Regions from separate parts of the Fictibacillus sp. Mic-4 genome, predicted to be linked through region 3. Evidence: riboswitches for the same ligand, from Rfam matches in the RefSeq annotation. Region 3 holds a riboswitch; each other region holds the start of a gene.
The links. Region 3 has a riboswitch for thiamine pyrophosphate ahead of WD019_RS18420 (acetylornithine deacetylase). Riboswitches for the same ligand answer to the same signal wherever they lie in the genome.
Positions count from the first base shown of each region.

Region 1 (6,630 bases), on a different contig from region 3:
TTATTTTTCTCCTCTATTGTTGAAATTTCAGGCCGATTCATTGTTTTGGATAAAGTGTTTTTATGATTTCCTTTGAAAAAATCAAATGAAAAATAAATAAAAATTATAACTGTTACTATACTTAGTAATGTTACCAAATATTTTTTTCCCATAATTGATTGATCACCCTCTGTTTATTAGTTAAATAACGTAATAGTATTTTGAAATTACAAGAAAAAGGTCGTGATTGAATCACGGCCTTTTTTTAATTTACCAAATCATAACGGGATTTTTAGATGTCTCTAAATTAGCTTCATATACCGCCCGAGCAACACTTTCAGAAGAATTTTTTTTCATAAGTTTTCTTTGTTTTTGGAATTATTCCTTTTCCTCTTGGGCTATTTTTTCGTCTCTTTGTCTTTCGAGAGATTTATAATACTCTTCATTTTGTACGTATTGAGGATCTTTTAATGTAACTCCACTAGTGCCCTTTCAGCTAAGAAAGTTCTTATTTTCAAGGATCGATTTTCGCCTGTAAAAAAAATTAGAAGCAAAAAACAGGATCAAACTTCTCTAGTGTGGTAGTAAGGTGCTATTTTCATGGCATTTGGACAATAAACAGTGTATTTCCGACAATAAATCGATTCCATCGGACAATAAATGGTCTGTGTCGGACAATAAAATGAGTAGTTTCTTTCGCTTATTGTCCAAAAGTAAGATTTTATTGTCTAAACCGGATGATTTATTGTCTAAATAAGAGCACTTATTGTCCGAGAACGAACTCATTTTAAATCATGTAACGATTCGTGATCGTTTTTCCTCATTTTTTTATTATATCTAGTTAATTATGCTATATGGACCAAAGATTGTAAATTTAATTTTGGGTAATTTTGTGAAAAAGGTAATTTTCAAAATTGGGGATTAAATTGATTTTTAACATTTATATCATTGTTTGAATCTGTATCTAAGCAAAGTATAGTTTTAGTTTACACCACAAATAACGAGTAATTTTCGTATTTTTACGTTTATACTGGTAAGGAAACGTAGTAAACTAAGCATGGTATAAAAGCATTATGGGAGGTTTTCTTTTTGGGTGATTTATTTTTAGAGTTAAAAGAAAAGGTAGAGAAGGCGTATCCTTCCATCGTTTTTCCTGAAGGTACAGATGAGAGGATTTTAGAAGCGGCAAGCCGCCTTGCAGAAGAAAAGGTGCTTCAGCCGATTTTGTTAGGCAACGTCAATGAAGTTCAAGGAAAGGCAAAAGCGCTCGGGCTTTCATTAGGAGAAACACAAATCATTGATCCGAAAGAGTACGACGGGTTTGATGAGCTTGTCGCTGCTTTTGTCGAGCGGCGGAAAGGAAAGGCGACGGAAGAGCAGGCACGGGAGCTTTTGCTTGATGAAAACTATTTCGGAACGATGCTCGTCTATACAGAAAAAGCGCACGGTCTCGTTAGCGGAGCGGCTCATTCGACAGCTGATACCGTTCGTCCCGCTCTGCAAATCATCAAGACGAAAGAAGGCATTCAAAAAACGTCAGGCGCGTTTATTATGGTTCGCGGGGAGGAAAAATACGTTTTCGCCGATTGTGCGATTAACATTGCCCCATCCAGCTCCGACCTTGCAGAGTCGGCCATTACGAGCGCGCATACGGCCCGCGTGTTCGGAATTGACCCGAAAGTAGCGCTGTTGAGCTTTTCGACAAAAGGATCAGCTCAATCGGAAGAAACGGAGAAAGTGGTTGAAGCGACGAAACTGTTAAAAGAAAAACAGCCAGATTTTCCGTTTGATGGCGAATTGCAATTTGACGCTGCATTTGTGCCGGAAGTAGCTAAGAAAAAAGCGCCCGGATCAGCACTTGAAGGACGGGCAAATGTCTTTATTTTCCCGGGTCTTGAGGCAGGGAACATCGGCTACAAAATGGTACAACGACTTGGCGGGTTTGAAGCAATCGGACCGATCCTTCAAGGGCTCAACAAGCCGGTTAACGACCTTTCCCGCGGCTGCAATGCAGAAGATGTGTACAAGCTTGCTTTAATTACGGCGATGCAGGCATTATAAAAAAAATCCGCTAAGAACCTTCCTTTCTTAGCGGATTTTCTATTCTTCTTCGTCCTCAAGGGAAAACACATTCTTCAAATCGATTTCAAGGTCGCTAAAGAGGTTAGCCCGAATTTTGTCTTCTCTGAAATAGTGGCCAGTTCGCTTTTCAAGCAAATTGACTTCAATCGTCTGATTGTAAGGATCGACAATCCAATATTCCTTAACTCCTGCCTGCTCATACTTATTGTACTTTAAAACACGGTTATTCCTCGCTGTAGCCGGAGAAAGGATTTCAATGACGAGATCAGGTGCCCCAATTATGCGCTTGCTTTCAATTTGGGTTTCATTACAAACGACAATTAAATCGGGTTGTACCCAATTTTTTATGTCGCAATAAGGGGTTTCTTTGTCAACAAATAAACAAATGTCGATAGGCGAAGTAAAAAGTCACAATCTTTACCCCGCAAATACATTCCGAATTCAAGCGTTAGTTCCCGTGCCACTCGTTGATGCTCCGGGATTTAAATAAACTTTTAAAAAAAGTCAGGAGAATTTATCATGCGAAAAACAAGTCTTTTGTTTATATCAACCATATTGTTAGTAGTCGTTCAATTTACTATTCTTTATTTTTGGATAATTAATTGGGAAGGGCTATACTCAACTTTTGGACTACTAATTTGGGGTATCTCCATTATTTTCGGTATTTTAATTTGCGTGCTTTATACTTCTTTAAAGAATAAAAAAGGAATTTACATCGTTTTAAAAAGGGTTCAGCTTATATCCACCTCAATCACAATACTTTTGGTAATTATATCTTTAATTATTGATTTTGCAGTAAAATCAATGCCATAAAGGTGGGAGTTGTGGGTTATTCAGCTACGCTATATTGCCGCAAAAAATGAAGACTGCCGGGATTTTCCCGGCAGTCTGTCGTAAATTGAAAGAATTAAAACGCCCAATTCCCATTGCGGAATACAGGCTCTCTTGTGCCGTCTTCCAAAATGCCGTCGATGTCCATTTCGGCTGAGCCGATCATGAAGTCGACGTGCGTGATGCTGACGTTTAAGCCATTTTTTTGAAGCTCTTCTTCCGACATTTTCTTGCCGCCTTCAATGCAAAAGGAGTATGCGCTGCCAATCGCCAGATGGTTAGAGGCATTTTCGTCAAATAACGTATTGTAGAACAAAATGTTAGACTGTGAGATCGGGGATTGGTGCGGAACTAAAGCAATTTCCCCTAAGTAATGGGAGCCTTCGTCTGTTTCGACAAGGCGTTTTAATATGTCCTCACCCTGTTCGGCTGTCACATCGACAATTCGTCCATTTTCAAATGTCATCTTAAATTTATCAATTAAGTTCCCGGCGTAGCTGAGCGGCTTTGTACTTGTCACATAGCCATTGACTCCGTCTTTTTGCGGAGCGGTGAACACTTCTTCGGTCGGCATATTCGCCATAAATTCAATCCCTTGTTCATTCACGCTTCCTGCCCCCACCCATATATGGTTTTTCGGCAGTTCTATCGTCAAATCCGTGCCTGGAGCTTTATAATGAAGCGCCTTATATTTTTTTTCATTCAAATAATCGACTTTTGTATGCAAGTTTTGGTCATGCTCTTTCCACGCCTGAACCGGATGGTCTGAGTCAATCCTTGTTGCTTTAAAGATCGCATCCCATAATTTATCCACACGTTCTTCGCGAGGTTCATCAGGGAATACTTTGTCAGCCCACGCTTCGGACGCCGCTGCAATCACCGTCCAGCTCACTTTATCTGACTGTATGTATTGCCTGAACGTATTTAACGCTTGTCCGGCTGCCTTTTGCGAATTGGAAATCCGCTCAGGATCAATCCCTTTTAAAAGATCCGGGTTATTGGACGTAATGGAAATGAAGGCGGCCCCTCTTTCGGCGAGTTGAATCTTTTCCTGTGCTTTCCACTCAGGGTACTCTTTAAATACTTCATCAGCGGCTTTTTCATATTTTAAGCGAGACAGCTCGTCATCCATCCAATCAACATGAACGTTTTTTGCCCCGGCTTCATACGCTTTTCTAGCAATAAGCCTCGTTAAATCTGCCGAATGCAAGTTGGAAGAAATGACAACCTCCTGTCCGGGTTGAATATTGACCCCCACTTTTACGGCAAGTTCAGCGTACTTTTCTAAATTCTCCTGAAATGTCGACATCCACATTCTCCTTTTTAAAAGAATTCGCTATCATTTTAACAAAAATAGGTAAAATATTAAAATGACTATGATTATAAATTCTAAGTTGCAAATGAAATATCCTTCTAAAAAGCCTTCCTCTAGTCAAAAAGAACTATTGCCAACCTATGGGCAATCGGTTATCATGTGGTTGTGCTTTTAATAACAACAAAAAAGTTTCAACTAGGGGTGTCCGGTAGTCCGGGCTGAGAATAAGGCGCGATTAAGCCTTTAAACCCTCTGGACCTGATCTGGTTCATACCAGCGTGGGGAAGTTAGAATGGCAACGATCAATGGGGAAAGTGCAGGCTTTCTTCCATTTTCAGGCCGGGTCCTAAATCAATGGGATCCGGCTTTTTTATTGTTTACAAACAAGTGAAGTTGCCTTCGCCTTAAGGCTGTTTTGATCGGCTTATTTTTCTGAACATGCGGGTTTTTTCCGGATCTCGTCCTTTTCATTCAAAAAAGAAAAAGGAGAGATGCAAGTTGAGTCAACCATCCATTAGCGAGAAAAACATTTCCATCATGTCTAATTTTTCCGGAAGCAAGAAAGTATACGTTCAAGGCTCGAGGCCGGATATTCAAGTGCCGATGCGGGAAATTTCTTTAAGTCCTACAACCGGAACGTTTGGCGAGAGTGAAAATCCTCCGGTTAGAGTGTATGACACGAGCGGGCCATACACCGATGAAACCTATACGGTTGATATTACAAAAGGGCTTCCGGCCATCCGGCGAAACTGGGTGCTGGAACGAAACGATGTAGAAGAGTATGAAGGCCGTGAAGTGAAACCGGAAGATAACGGTTATAAAGCAGGAAGCAAAGCGCAAGCAGAAGCTTACCCTGGTCTTGTCCGAAAACCGCTCAGGGCGAAAAAAGGGCAAAATGTGACGCAAATGCATTATGCGCGGAAGGGAATCATCACCCCGGAAATGGAGTTTATTGCGATCCGGGAAAATGTCTCTCCGGAATTCGTCCGTGATGAAGTCGCAAAAGGGCGTGCCATCATTCCGGCGAACATTAACCACCCTGAAAGCGAGCCAATGATTATTGGGCGAAACTTCCATGTGAAAATCAACGCAAACATTGGAAATTCGGCCGTCACCTCTTCTATTGAAGAAGAAGTGGAAAAAATGACATGGGCGACTCGCTGGGGCGCCGATACGATGATGGATTTATCAACAGGGAAAAACATTCATACAACGAGGGAATGGATCATCCGCAACTCGCCTGTCCCGGTTGGAACCGTGCCAATTTACCAGGCGCTTGAAAAAGTGAATGGCATTGCCGAAGACCTTACCTGGGAAATATACCGCGATACGCTAATTGAGCAGGCTGAACAGGGTGTCGATTATTTCACCATTCACGCAGGTGTTCTCTTGCGCTATATTCCGCTGACGGCAAAGCGCGTAACGGGTATCGTCTCACGTGGTGGCTCAATTATGGCGCAATGGTGCCTGGCGCATCATAAGGAGAATTTCCTTTACACCCATTTTGAAGAAATTTGCGAAATTATGAAAACGTATGACGTTTCTTTCTCGTTAGGGGATGGATTGCGTCCGGGATCGATTGCCGATGCGAATGATGAAGCGCAATTCGCTGAACTAGAGACGCTTGGCGAGTTGACGAAAATCGCCTGGGGTCATGATGTTCAAGTGATGATTGAAGGCCCGGGCCATGTCCCGATGCATCTCATTAAAGAAAACGTTGATAAACAAATGGAAATTTGCCAGGAGGCCCCGTTTTATACCCTTGGTCCGCTTACAACCGACATTGCCCCGGGATATGACCATATCACTTCTGCAATCGGCGCGGCGATGATCGGCTGGTTTGGAACGGCGATGCTCTGTTATGTCACGCCGAAAGAACATCTCGGTTTGCCAAATAAAAACGACGTAAGAGAAGGGGTTATTGCCTATAAAATTGCAGCCCATGCGGCAGATCTTGCAAAAGGCCATCCGGGGGCGCAGAGGCGGGATGATGCCCTGTCGAAAGCACGCTTTGAATTCCGCTGGCGCGACCAGTTTAACCTATCTCTTGATCCGGAGCGGGCGCTTGAATACCATGATGAAACATTGCCGGCCGAAGGGGCGAAGACGGCGCATTTTTGCTCAATGTGCGGCCCGAAATTTTGCAGCATGAGAATTTCGCAGGACATTCGCGAATATGCGAAGGAAAAAGGGCTTGATGGGCAAGGTGCAATCGAAGAAGGCTTAAAGGAGAAGGCAAAGGAATTTAAAGAAAAAGGCGGGCAAATTTATTCATAAACGAGGAGCCACACTCTGGCGAAAGAATAGAAAGAAGGGCTGGGATGCTCGATGAATCGCGCTGAAGTAATCGTGAAGGAAATCAAGGACCTTCATGTAAAGCTCGAACAGATGAAAAATGAGTTGAAACAGCTGCAGGAAAGCTG
Region 1 is NZ_JBBHZM010000012.1:86,613-93,242, forward strand. Features, by position in the region: gene WD019_RS10190 (hypothetical protein) at 1-152, opposite strand, end outside; gene pta (phosphate acetyltransferase) at 1,069-2,040, shown strand; gene WD019_RS10200 (Uma2 family endonuclease) at 2,080-2,454, opposite strand; gene WD019_RS10205 (hypothetical protein) at 2,581-2,874, shown strand; gene WD019_RS10210 (aminopeptidase) at 2,969-4,201, opposite strand; TPP riboswitch at 4,395-4,509, shown strand; gene thiC (phosphomethylpyrimidine synthase ThiC) at 4,745-6,484, shown strand; gene WD019_RS10220 (hypothetical protein) at 6,536-6,630, shown strand, end outside.
Region 1: it holds a riboswitch for thiamine pyrophosphate, as region 3 does, so the genes downstream of both, thiC (phosphomethylpyrimidine synthase ThiC) here and WD019_RS18420 (acetylornithine deacetylase) in region 3, are expected to answer to the same signal.

Region 2 (6,630 bases), on a different contig from region 3:
GATAAGTTGTCGGTTTCAACTTCAAGCACTTTTTTGCGCATCCGGTCGTGATAATAATGGAAAATCGATAGCAATAACTCTTCTTTTGAAGAAAAATGCAAATAGAAAGCGCCTTTAGAGATGTCGCTTTTTTTTGTGATCTCCTGGATCGATGTTGAGTAAAATCCTTTTTCAGCAAATAATTTAATGGCCGTTTCAATGATCTTTAACTTTTTCTCATTCAATGGGTACACACCTTCTAAATAAGAATGTTGACTAATTGGTCAGTCGGATGAATGGAATGGCTTGAGTCAGCAATTAACAGTATAATTCGCCATGACCAGTCAGTCAATAGGCAATGCAATAAACGATGAAAAAATTTGGCGGGCGTTGCGAATAAAAGGGGATAATGCTACAATTTCCATAGATTAATAGCTGTTCGCATTGCCCGAACCTCGCCATTTCTTATGAAAGCGTTTACTTCACTATTTTAGCGAAGGAGAGTCTTTCTTTTGGGGAAAACAAAACATACGGGTCCGATGAAGCTGCCAAAGTTGCCTGATCCAAAACTATGGGTAAGCCCTATTCCGTTTGGGCTAGGAAAAGTGAAGCCGCACCACCTTCGCGATACGGTAAAAGTCGTCTGGGAAAACAGAGACAATTTAAGCTACGCCGCAAGAATATTGACGCAAGGTGTATGTGATGGGTGTGCATTAGGCGTGTCGGGACTTCATGATCAGACGCTTGCGGGCCCGCATTTATGCACGACAAGGCTCAACGTCCTTCGATTAAATACGATGCCAGCCATTAAAGATGAAGTGATTTTTCAAGATATCCATGAATTGCGCAAATTAAGCTCAACCGAACTTCGCAAGCTGGGCCGGATTCCTTATCCGTTAATGAGACGAAAAGGAGAAGATCGATTTAAGCGCCTCACATGGGATGAAGCGTTAACGATCATCGCCGATAAGATGAAGGAGCTTGATCCGAAACAGATGGCGTTTTATCTTACGTCCCGGGGAATTACGAATGAATCGTATTATGTCGCGGCAAAAGCGGCCCGTTTGATCGGAACGAATAATATTGACAACGCCTCTAGAATCTGTCACTCTCCATCAAAAACGGCATTGAAACGTTCGCTCGGGATCGGTGCTTCAAGCTGTACTTATAAGGATTGGATTGGGACAGATGTGCTCGTCTTTTGGGGATCTGTTGCCGCTAACAACCAGCCGGTTTCTACAAAATACATGTATGCTGCGAAGCGAAAAGGGACAAAGATCATCGTCATTAATCCTTATCATGAGCCGGCGATGGATGAATATTGGGTGCCTTCTATTCCCGATTCAGCATTATTCGGGACAAAATTGGCGGATGATTTTTACCAGGTGAACATAGGCGGAGATATTGCTTTCATGCACGGAATTATGAAGCATTGGTTTGAAATGGAAAACGAAAAGCGTGGATCTGCCATCAATTATGACTTTGTCGAAAAACACGTCAATGGTTTTGACAAATTAAAGCAACATGTCGAGCAATATGACTGGGAGGCACTTGAGAAATCTTCCGGGATAAGCAAAGAACGAATGAAGGAACTTGCTAAAATGTTAGCAGCGGCTAACTCGGGAGTATTCGTCTGGTCCATGGGGCTGACCCAGCATCGTTTCGGAACTGATAATATATCGCAAGTCGCAAACCTTGCCTTGCTTAGAGGCTTTATAGGACGGGAACATTGCGGAGTGATGCCGATTCGCGGACATTCCGGCGTACAAGGTTCAGGAGAGATGGGCGCGGACCCGTTTAGTTTGCCGGGCGGAGGTTTCGATAAGGAAACGGTTGAACGAATCGAAAATGTATGGGGGTTTGAACTGCCGAAATGGCAAGGGGACATGGTCGGGGTTAGCCTCGAAAATGCTCTTTTGCCGGACGATCATGAACGGAAGCTAAAACTTTATTATATGTCAGGCGGGAACTTTTTAGAGACGATGCCAAATCCTGATTTTGTCAAACAGTGCCTGGAAAATCTCGAACTGCGGGTTCATCAAGATATTATTTTCAATACTTCGACATTGCTTGATGCAAAAGAGGCGGTAATTGTTTTACCAGCGATGACGCGTTATGAACAGCCTGGCGGAGGAACGTCTACTTCAACGGAGCGAATGGTCTATTTTTCTCCAGAAATTAAAGGGCCGAGAATTGAAGAGGCAAGGGCTGAATGGCAGATCTTCGTTGATCTTGCGAAGCGGGTTAAACCGGAGAGGAAACATTTGATGAACTTTCAAGATGCGTTTGCGGTTCGCGCGGAAATTGCAAAGGCTGCGCCAGACTATGACGGCATCCAACATTTAAAACATAAAGGGGACGTCTTTCAATGGGGCGGCGCATGGCTCTGTGAAGATGGCATTTGTCCGACAGAAGATGGAAAAGGGAACTTAATCACAGTGGAACTTCCTGAACTTCGTAAGGCGGAAGGACAGTTTTATGCAACCTCGCGGCGCGGGAAACAATTTAATTCGATGATCTACAGCGAAAGGGATCCATTTAATGGTGCGGATCGTTACGATGTTCTCATGTTTCGTGAAGATGCCGAAAAGCTTGGAATTCAGGACGGCGAGGCCGTCGTTGTATATAATCGCCATGGACTTTTTCAAGGAAGGGCCAAAGTGGAAAATGTGAAGCAAGGGAACATTGCCGTTTATTGGCCAGAAGGAAATTCGCTTTTTCCGAAAGGCGTGTATGAACAATATGCGGGGATTCCTGAATATAATACAACCGTTATTGTAGAAAAAGCGGAAACCTTTTATGCCCAAAAAGACGTGAAGTATAAAGAAAAACGAATTGAAGAATTAGAGATGGAAGTCGGATAATTCATAAAAAGAACCCTGCTGTTTGCAGAGTTCTTTTTATTTAGCAGGCAAAAATTCCTTCAATTCACGGTAGCGTGAGGAAAGACTTGAAGCCGTTGTATGGTAGCGTTTGGCGATGGATACTTGAGTCGGTTTTTCTCCGAGAATATCTTTCGCCACGAGGTAATGAAGGGCGCTGGCGAAAATCTCTGCTTTTCGTATGACTGGTTTGCGATTTTGATAATAAGAGTTCCAGAGTATTTCCGCTTTTGCCGCTATTTCCTCGCCGGCTTCTTTTTTTAAGAGAGCCAATACGGAATCATCGATATTCTCCGCAGCACTATGGTTATTCCGAGGATGCTCGGATAGGGCGAGCTGTAAAATTGCCGGAAAGTGATCTTTTAACGAAGATCCTTCCGCCAGGTTGTTTATTTCTTCGAGAAAACGGGATTTCCTTGATTCGGAAATCTCGATGAAGCTAATATAAAATTCATGGTGATTTCCGTTAAAAATCAATGTGCCTAGCAGAAGGCTGTTGGATTGAGGCAAATGATTCTCATTCATGATCGCTTCAAATTCATCATGACCATAAACATCACGAAGCTTAAACGTGTTTTTATTGATTTGTGATTCAATCGAGTAGACGGACGGCTCTCTATATTGCCAGCTGCAAAGCATGTGCCATATTTCTTCTGAGACATTTTCTTTTACAGATTCGATATACCATTCGATCGGAGTCTTTCCTTCTTTGATTGGAGAGCAGAAAATTTCCCAGCATACAGCGACATTTGCAAATGCCTGGCTTTTCGATTTTTCTACTGGATGTTTTGCAAGATGGTTGGCAATTCGTTTTGCCATTTCTACCTGGTGGTTGTCAAAGACAAATTTAATTAATCCTTCCTGATGTTTAGCCATTTCATTTACGATCGCAAGCTTTTTAGATGAAATGGTAACCATGCAACAATGTTTATGCTTTTTGCCACTCCCGCACGGGCAAGGAGCGTTTCTTCCAATTTTACTTCCCATGTTGATCCTCCAAATGTTTCGGCCAATCATACCATGTTTCATACTAGCACAACTAAAAAAGTTTTCAACAGAAGTAGAAAAAGTGCTTTTTTTCTAAAAACACTTTTTGCCGGAGCCTAAAAAGAAAGATCAAAAAACCAGACAGCGTTCGCTGCCTGGTTTATCCAATAAATTTCTTATATTCTTCTGTCAGTTTCATGAACAATTCACGGTCACATTTTTCTAACGCTTCATCAATGCGTTTTTTATAAAGATTAATATGAAAGTCATGTAATGATTCATCAAGGATCATTTGAGCAACCAGGCTAAAGGCGAACGGGTCATTTCTTTTCTGAAGCTTCTGTTTCACCAGTTCGTTCATTTTTTTGTTATACGATGTATTGTCTTTCATGCTCCATTCCTCCTTGAATGTTTTTTGAAAAACAGTGTGCTTACAGTGTAAAGTAAGCTGCTTTCCTGTTTCATACTCGCTTGTTTTGTGAAAACGAGTATTTCTACTAGTATACTGGGCAACCGAGTGATTGACAACAGTTTATCTGAAAATTTTGATAAATTTTTTTATTGATGAATACTTCGACAGCAACGGTTGACATCCTTTTTTGTATAAATCAAAATATCACGGCCTTTATTGCTAATGACAATACGCTCTTTCGGAATTTCGATGTTTAACGATATCGTTTGTTTAGTTATTACCCGATAATGCGGATAGGTTAAACCAAATTTATTAAAAAATTTATAAAGCACAAAAAATGTCAGTGGAGGCCGGCGAAAAAAGTTGACTAAAAAAAGGGATTGATTTACCCTAAAATAAAAAAACGATCCACTAGGGGTGCTTTATTCTAAAGCTGAGAGAAGATTAGATTCTTCAACCCTTTGAACCTGATCCAGATGATGCTGGCGTAGGGAAGTGGTGTGGCTATTTGACAATTACTTTTTGTTAACCACCCACTTATCCAAGTGGGTGGTTTTTTACATAATGAGGAGATGGTCATTAATGGAACATGTAATGGTACCTAAGGCGCTTACAATTGCAGGTTCGGACAGCGGCGGGGGAGCAGGTATACAGGCGGATCTAAAAACGTTTCAGGAGCTGAATGCGTACGGAATGTCGGTGCTGACCGCGATAACGGCACAAAATACGCTAGGGGTTCAAGGCGTTTACCCGATGGATGTTCAGGCTGTTGAAAGACAGTTATTTTCTATTGGCGAGGATCTGTCGCCGGATGCATTAAAAACAGGGATGCTCTTTAACAGGGAAATCATCGAAACGGTTGCTTCAAGCATTCGCCAGTTTGGCTGGGGAAATGTCGTCGTCGATCCCGTGATGATCGCAAAGGGAGGGGCGGAATTATTACAAGAAGAAGCGGTTGCCGCTTTAAAAGAACATCTGTTTCCACTGGCGAAAATCGTTACGCCAAACATTCCCGAAGCTGAAAAACTTGTAGGCAAGGAGATTGTAAGTTTGGAAGATCGAAAGGAAGCGGCGAGAATTCTTGCTGATCTGGGCGCAGAACATGTCGTCATTAAAGGGGGCCACCTTGAAGATGAGCAACATGCCAATGACTTGTTTTATGATGGCGAGAATTTTTTTGAAATAGAAGGAAAACGGATTGCGACAAAACAGACACATGGGACGGGCTGTACATTTGCCGCCGCAATCACGGCTGAGCTGGCCAATGGAAAAACTCCGCTACATGCTGTGAAAACAGCAAAACAATTTATCCAGGCGGCAATTGAAAATCCTCTTCATATCGGTTCCGGCCATGGTCCAACCAACCATTGGGCATTCATGAAATACAATAAAACTCTTGTATAAAGGGGGTGCAAATAGAATGACACTGATTTTACAAGAAATACGAACGAAGAATCCTCTCATTCACCACATAACGAATCAAGTGACGATGAATTTTCTCGCAAACGGAATTTTAGCGGCTGGCGGCAGCCCGATGATGGCCCATCATCGTGAAGAAGTGGGGGAGGCAGTGGCCCATGCGGATGCTCTCGTATTAAATATTGGCACGCTCGATCCGGAAATGGTCCAATCAATGCTTATCGCGGGCAAAAAAGCAAAGGAACTTGGCATCCCGGTCATATTTGATCCTGTCGGAGCGGGGCTGTCCAATCTGCGCAAAAATGCCGCGCGCCGTATCGTTGATGAAATTCATCCTGATGCCATTTGTGGAAATGCGGCTGAAATTTCGTTTTTGCTCTCTTCTACCTGGGAAGGAAGAGGAGTGGACGGACATTTAGAGAAGAATGTTGAAGAGCTCGTCTTTGAAACTGCGAAAAGCCTCCGCACAACTGTTGCATTGACAGGGAAAACGGATGTAATAAGCGACGGAAGCGTTGTTTATACGGTGAATCACGGTGACGAATTGTTGACCAGGGTAACCGGAACGGGTTGCTTTGCGACATCGCTGATCGGGCTGTTTATGGCCAAATCGGTAGAAACGTCTTTAACGCCTGCTGAACGAGCGACAAAAGCGGTTACGATGCTGAACCTTTGCGCTGAGAAGGCAATCAATCATTCATCCGGACCGGGGAGTTTTCAAGTTTCATTACTTGATGCGTTGTACGCGATCGATGATGAAGCGCTAAAAAATGCCGAGAAGGTAAAGAAAGTGGATGTTCAACAATGGCGGTAATAGTTAATACGTTAAACGATGTGCTAAAGCTATATTTTGTCATGGGAAGCAACAACTGTGAATCCGATCCGGTAGTTGTCCTTGAAGAGGCATTAAAGGGTGGCATTACCTGTTTTCAATATCGGGAAAAAGGAGCG
Region 2 is NZ_JBBHZM010000007.1:79,578-86,207, forward strand. Features, by position in the region: gene WD019_RS07515 (TetR/AcrR family transcriptional regulator) at 1-224, opposite strand, end outside; gene WD019_RS07520 (FdhF/YdeP family oxidoreductase) at 492-2,843, shown strand; gene WD019_RS07525 (YecA family protein) at 2,880-3,848, opposite strand; gene WD019_RS07530 (IDEAL domain-containing protein) at 4,009-4,239, opposite strand; TPP riboswitch at 4,664-4,771, shown strand; gene thiD (bifunctional hydroxymethylpyrimidine kinase/phosphomethylpyrimidine kinase) at 4,855-5,664, shown strand; gene thiM (hydroxyethylthiazole kinase) at 5,681-6,493, shown strand; gene thiE (thiamine phosphate synthase) at 6,484-6,630, shown strand, end outside.
Region 2: it holds a riboswitch for thiamine pyrophosphate, as region 3 does, so the genes downstream of both, thiD (bifunctional hydroxymethylpyrimidine kinase/phosphomethylpyrimidine kinase) here and WD019_RS18420 (acetylornithine deacetylase) in region 3, are expected to answer to the same signal.

Region 3 (6,630 bases):
CGTTCATGATTTATTGGCACATTTTCAATTGGTGGATAAAGGGGCCATCGTCGAACTGAATCGGGAAATTCTCGAAAAGAGTTCGCATGCTGAAACTCGTTTAGCTGATGGAGATAAAGTTGAAATCGTTCATTTTGTAGGAGGAGGATAATCATGTTAAAAATAGGACCTTATGAATTTCAATCAAGATTGCTTCTCGGAACGGGAAAATTCCCGGATTTCGATGTTCAAAAAGAGGCGGTCGACGTATCAGGAACTGAAATTTTAACGTTTGCCGTAAGACGGATGAACATTTTCGAGCCGAACCAGCCAAACTTTCTAGAAAAATTGGAAGTGGAGAAATTTAAGATGCTTCCAAACACGGCGGGAGCTAGCACGGCCGAAGAGGCTGTCCGCATCGCGAAGCTCGCGAAAGCATCCGGGCTCTGTGATATGATTAAAGTCGAAGTGATCGGTGACGATAAAACGTTGCTTCCTGATCCGATCGAAACGTTAAAAGCATCGGAAATGCTGTTGGAAGAAGGATTTATCGTTCTTCCGTATACTTCCGATGATGTCGTTTTAGCAAAAAAATTACAGGAGCTTGGCGTGCATGCGATCATGCCGGGAGCTTCCCCGATTGGTTCTGGACAGGGAATCGTCAATCCGCTTAACTTAAGCCTCATCATCGAACAAGCGACGGTTCCGGTCATTGTTGATGCAGGAATTGGTTCACCTGCGGATTGCGCTATTGCCATGGAAATGGGTGCGGATGGCGTGTTATTGAACACCGCCGTATCCGGGGCACAAGATCCAGTCAAAATGGCCCGCGCGATGAAACTGGCGATTGAAGCCGGCCGGTTAGGATTTGAAGCGGGAAGAATTCCGAAAAAACGCTATGCAACAGCATCAAGCCCTCTGGAGGGAATGAGCGTATAATGAGCGATCGTTATTCCAGGCAAGAATTGTTTGCCGGAATTGGAAAGAGCGGGCAAGAAAAGCTTGCTTCAAAACATGTTCTGATTATCGGAGCCGGTGCACTCGGCACTGGAAATGCCGAAATTCTCACCCGGGCGGGAATCGGCAAATTGACGATTGTCGACCGCGATTATGTCGAATGGAGCAATCTCCAGCGGCAGCAATTGTTTAGCGAAGAAGATGCGGGAAACCGCCTCCCAAAGGCGATTGCCGCCAAAAAGCGTCTCCGCGCAATTAATTGCGATATTGATATTCGTGCTTTTATTATGGATGTCGGCATTCAAGAAATCGAAGAGCTTTCTGCCGGCGTCGATCTTATCATCGATGCCACCGACAACTTTGACGTCCGTCTTTTAATTAACGATCTTTCGCAAAAAAAGAAGATTCCATGGATCTATGGCGCGTGTGTCGGAAGCTATGGTTTAAGCTATACGATTTTTCCAGGAAAAACGCCTTGTTTAAGCTGCCTTTTAGAAACCGTTCCATTGGGGGGCGCAACGTGCGATACGGCGGGGATTATTGCCCCGGCTGTGCAAATGGTTGTCGCCCATCAAACGTCCGAAGCGTTAAAGCTGCTTGTTGAGGATATGGATGCGCTAAGAAATAAGCTCGTCTCTTTTGATTTATGGAAAAATCAATATGTCACAATGAATGTGGACCGGATGAAAAAGGACGATTGTCCGTCATGCGGAGTAAATCCGACGCACCCATTTTTGCAGCCGGAAAATCAGATGAAAACCGCTGTGCTTTGTGGGAGAAACACTGTGCAAATTCGTCCGCCGAAACGATCTGAAAGAAATCTTGATGAACTGGCGAGCAAATTGTCCAAATTAGGCGGCGCCCTGCAACAAAATCCGTATCTCGTCTCATATACGGTCGATGATACCCGCCGTCTCGTCATTTTTAAAGACGGAAGGGTGCTCGTGCACGGGACAAAAGACATTCATGAAGCGAAAAGCCTGTATCACCGTTATGTCGGATAATTCCGTGTTCAAAAAGGAGGACAAAAAGAGCCGAGAAGTTCAAGGAAGCGCAGACTGCGAGCACCGGAGCGTATGCCTTTAATACGTGAGGAGCGGAGAGGCAAGCTGACGCAGAAATTCGACAGCTATTTTTCCCGGACTTTTTGAACATCCTTAATTGAATAGAAATGCTAGGGGGGCCAATTACCGGCTGAGAATAAACGTATGTTTTAAACCCTTTGAACCTGATCTGGATCATGCCAGCGTAGGGAAGCGGATCATATCTACACATGTAATATAGATGTAGTGTATCGCCGCCTCTCTTTAGGGGCGGTTTTTTAAATTTCGTTCATTAACTGCCCGAAATGTCAGTTTTTTTTGTTAAAACTTACAATAATATCGCCTAAACTTGGCCAAAACTCGATAAGTTAGCTCCAAAACTAAATAATAAGCCTGTTTATTTTCTGTACAGGACAGTTTATTTTCCAAACTAGAGATTTTATTTTCTGAATTTCAATTTTTATTTTCCAAACATCGGATTTTATTTTCCAAACTAGCAATTTTATTTTCCAAAGTCAGATCAACGTGCAATCATGCAAATTTACGATAGCAAAAAAGGAGGGAGAAAACATTGCTGACAGAAACATTCAATAAAAAAATCGAACAATTAGTAGAAGAAAGGCAGGATGAATTGCTGCAATTACTCGGTGAGCTCATCCGTTTTCCAACGGTAAGCCCTCCGGCCCGCAATTCGTCGGAAGCTCAGCAGTTTATTGAACAGCAGTTACAGCAATTGGGCTTTACAACAGACAAATGGGACGTATTCCCGAATGACCCGAATGTCGTTGGTGTAAAGAAAGGCACGGATCCAGAGCGATTCAACAGTTTGATCATCAACGGCCATATCGATGTCGCCGAAGTAGGAGACGATTCAGAGTGGACGGCGTCCCCGTTTGAAATAAAAGTAGAGAATGGATATGTCTTTGGCCGCGGCACATCAGACATGAAAGGCGGGATCGCCGGGGCATTATTTGCTATTCAATTATTACATGAACTTGGCGTGGAATTGAAAGGAGATTTGCAATTTCAATCCGTCATCGGTGAGGAAGTAGGAGAGGCCGGCACGAAGTCATGCTTAGATAGAGGGTATACCGGTGATTTTGCCCTCGTTGTCGATACGAGCGATCTACGGATTCAAGGGCAGGGCGGCGTTATTACCGGTTGGATTACGGTGAAAAGCAAAGAAACGTTTCATGACGGGCTGCGTTCGAAAATGATTCATGCCGGCGGCGGATTGAGAGGCGCAAGCGCTATTGAGAAGATGATGAAGATCATTAGCGGTCTTCAAGAATTGGAACGCCACTGGGCTGTAACAAAAAGCTACCCTGGTTTTCCGGCAGGGACAAATACGATCAATCCTGCTGTGATCGAAGGTGGACGTCATGCCGCTTTTATCGCCGATGAATGCCGGTTATGGATTACCGTCCACTTTTATCCGAATGAAACGTTTGAACAGGTCGCAAAGGAAATCGAAGAACACATCAATCGTGTTGCGATGGCCGATCCATGGCTGAAAGAAAATCCGCCACAGTTTCGCTGGGGCGGAAAATCAATGATCGAAGACCGCGGTGAAATTTTTCCTTCGTTAGAAATTGATCCCGGGCATCTGGCAATTGTCCAGTTAAAAAATCATCACGGACTCGTCACGAAGAGGGAAGCGGAAGTCACCATGTCCACATCGGTTACCGATGGCGGATGGTTTGGCTGGGCAGGCATTCCCGCGGCGATTTACGGTCCGGGAGAGTTAAAAGAGGCTCACTCGGTGAATGAAAAAGTGAAGATTAAGCAACTGTTGGACTATACGAAAACGATTGCTTGCTTTATCGCCGAGTGGTGCAACACGGAAAGGGGAGAACAAAAATGACGAAAACGAAGCAGCAGCTATTTACCGACCGGCTATTTGAAAACGTTAAGCCGATTTGGACGAAAATTCACGCCCATCCGTTTGTCCGGGGAATTGGAAGCGGTACCCTCGATAAAGAGACCTTTGCCTATTACATGAAACAAGATTATGTGTTTTTGATCGATTATGCGAAATTGTTCGCGATTGGTTCGATGAAAGCGGAGGACCTTGAAACGATGGGGAAATTTGCCGGGCTTCTCCACGAAACGCTTCATACGGAAATGGATTTGCACCGGCAATACGCGGCTGAATTTGGCATCAGCCATGTTGACCTGGAACAAACCGAAGCGACGCCGGTGAACCTTGCTTACACCCGGTATATGCTCAATGTGGCACATAATGGGGGGCTTGCCGAGTTGATTTCATGCCTTCTTCCATGTATGTGGAGCTATTGGGAAATCGGAAAAGATTTAAAACAGCAAAACGGCAACACGTTATCAGCAAATCCGTATGCAAGCTGGATTGAGATGTACGCTTCCGCTGAATTTGGCGCACTCAGCGAGTGGCTCATTGAACTTCTGAACAACCTGACAAACGGAAAAACGGAACGGGAGCTCTCCATACTAGAAAAACATTTTATAACGACGTCACGCTATGAATATCTCTTTTGGAATATGGTATATGGCAAGCACGAATGGCCGATTTGACTATGGCACTGGTGATGAAGAATGTTTCGTACTCGGTGAGACCCGAAAAACGGCATAAAAAGAAAATCATTTCGAATGTAAACATCACACTCCAAAAAGGAGAGTTCGTATCGTTAATCGGGAAAAGCGGAACAGGAAAAAGCACAATATTAAAGTTATGTGCCGGGCTCCTGAAACCCGATGAAGGGGAAATTCGCGTCTACGGCAAAGCGACTGAACCGGGAAGTGTCGGGTATATGCCTCAAAAAGATTTGCTTTTGCCGTGGCGAACGGTTCTTGAAAACATCATGCTCGCTTCTGAATTTCAAAAAGGCGCAAAAGTAACGAAAAACGAGGCAAGAAATTGGCTTAAACGAGTCGGCCTTAAAGATTATGAAAATGCGTTGCCACGGGAGCTTTCGGGCGGCATGAGGCAGCGGGCCGCTTTTTTAAGAACAATTTTGACCGAAAAAGAAGTTCTTTTATTGGACGAGCCATTTGGGGCACTCGATGCCTTGACGAAAAAAGAGATGCATAGCTGGCTTCTATCCATATGGGAAGAGTTGAATAAAACGATTCTTTTTATTACCCACGACCTGGAAGAAGCCATCCTTCTAAGCGACAGGATTATTTTGCTGCATTCGGATCAGACGACAGAAGAAATTCCGGTTGATCTTCCACGCCCGCGCCATTCGGAAATGGTTCATACAATGGACATGGTGAACTACAAAAAAATGATAGAGAAGAAGATTGCTGATGGCTAAACTGAAATCATTTTTCAAAGATTACTTGTTATTTATCTTGTTTTCATGTGTCATCATTGTCATCTGGGAATGGCTCGTCCAGTCAGGGAAAGTCCCTTCATTTATATTACCTGCCCCATCTTCGGTTATCCGTTCCATTGTTGAAAACCGGGAGTCGCTTTTTCAGGAGCATCTTCTTGCGACCGTTAAGGAAGTGGCGATTGGATTTTTTATTGCGGCAGCAGGGGGAATCGGCTTATCGATCCTTATGTATTTCTCAAAAGCGCTTGAGAAAATGATTTATCCCGTCGTTTTGATTTCGCAAACGATTCCGATTATCGCACTGTCTCCGGTTTTTGTTCTCTGGTTTGGTTATACGATATGGAGCAAAGTGGCGGTCACTGTATTAATCGCCTTTTTTCCGATCGTTGTCGGGATGTATGACGGGCTAAAAAATAGCGACCCGGAATATGATGAACTCCTCCAGTCAATGGGGGCGAGCAAATGGCAGCGGTTTATGAAAGTGAAACTGCCGATGGCATTGCCTTCTCTCTTCTCCGGATTAAAGCTTGCGATTGTGTTTTCCGTCGTCGGTGCGACAATCGGTGAATGGCTTGGGGCAAGCGTTGGCCTTGGCTATTATAGCAGAAGAATGTCAGGGAACTTGAATGCGGAAGGTGTATTTGCGGCCGTTTTTCTTTTATCTGTACTCGGAATGGTTTTATTTTTCGTTGTTACCTTATTGCAAAAATGGATGTTGAAATGGAATGAAGAAAAGAAAAGGTGATGAAATTGAAACGTAAATGGTTAACGATAGGGATCGCCCTCTGTTTGGCGATCGTCCTTTCAGGTTGTTCACAGTCACAAGAAGCGAGCGGAACGAAAAACAAAAACGGGCTTCAAAAGGTCAGCATCATGCTTGACTGGTATCCGAATGCCGTTCATTCCGCGATTTATACGGCAGTAAAAGAAGGCTATTTTAAAAAAGAAGGGCTTGATGTTGATATAAAAATGCCGGCTGAAACGAATGACCCGCTAAAATTGGTTGCGGCAGGCAAAATCGATCTTGCCCTCAGCTATCAGCCGCAAGTCGTCATTTCAAGGGCGGAAGACATTCCTGTTGTTTCGCTCGCTGCTCTCGTACGCCATCCGCTCAATTATTTAATGGTACCTGAGAAAAGCAAGATAAAAACGCCAAAAGATCTTGCCGGCAAAAACATTGGCTACCCATCCATTCCGACCGATGAAGCGATTGTAAAAACAATGGTGGATCATGATGGTGGAAGCATAAAGAACGTAAAGATGACAGATGTCGGATTCGATTTAATGCCGGCTGTCTCAACGAACAAAGTCGACGGTATTATCGGAGGATATATTAA
Region 3 is NZ_JBBHZM010000039.1:12,156-18,785, reverse strand. Features, by position in the region: gene thiS (sulfur carrier protein ThiS) at 1-151, shown strand, start outside; gene WD019_RS18430 (thiazole synthase) at 154-918, shown strand; gene WD019_RS18425 (thiazole biosynthesis adenylyltransferase ThiF) at 918-1,940, shown strand; TPP riboswitch at 2,103-2,208, shown strand; gene WD019_RS18420 (acetylornithine deacetylase) at 2,551-3,843, shown strand; gene tenA (thiaminase II) at 3,840-4,529, shown strand; gene WD019_RS18410 (ABC transporter ATP-binding protein) at 4,517-5,272, shown strand; gene WD019_RS18405 (ABC transporter permease) at 5,265-6,038, shown strand; gene WD019_RS18400 (ABC transporter substrate-binding protein) at 6,044-6,630, shown strand, end outside.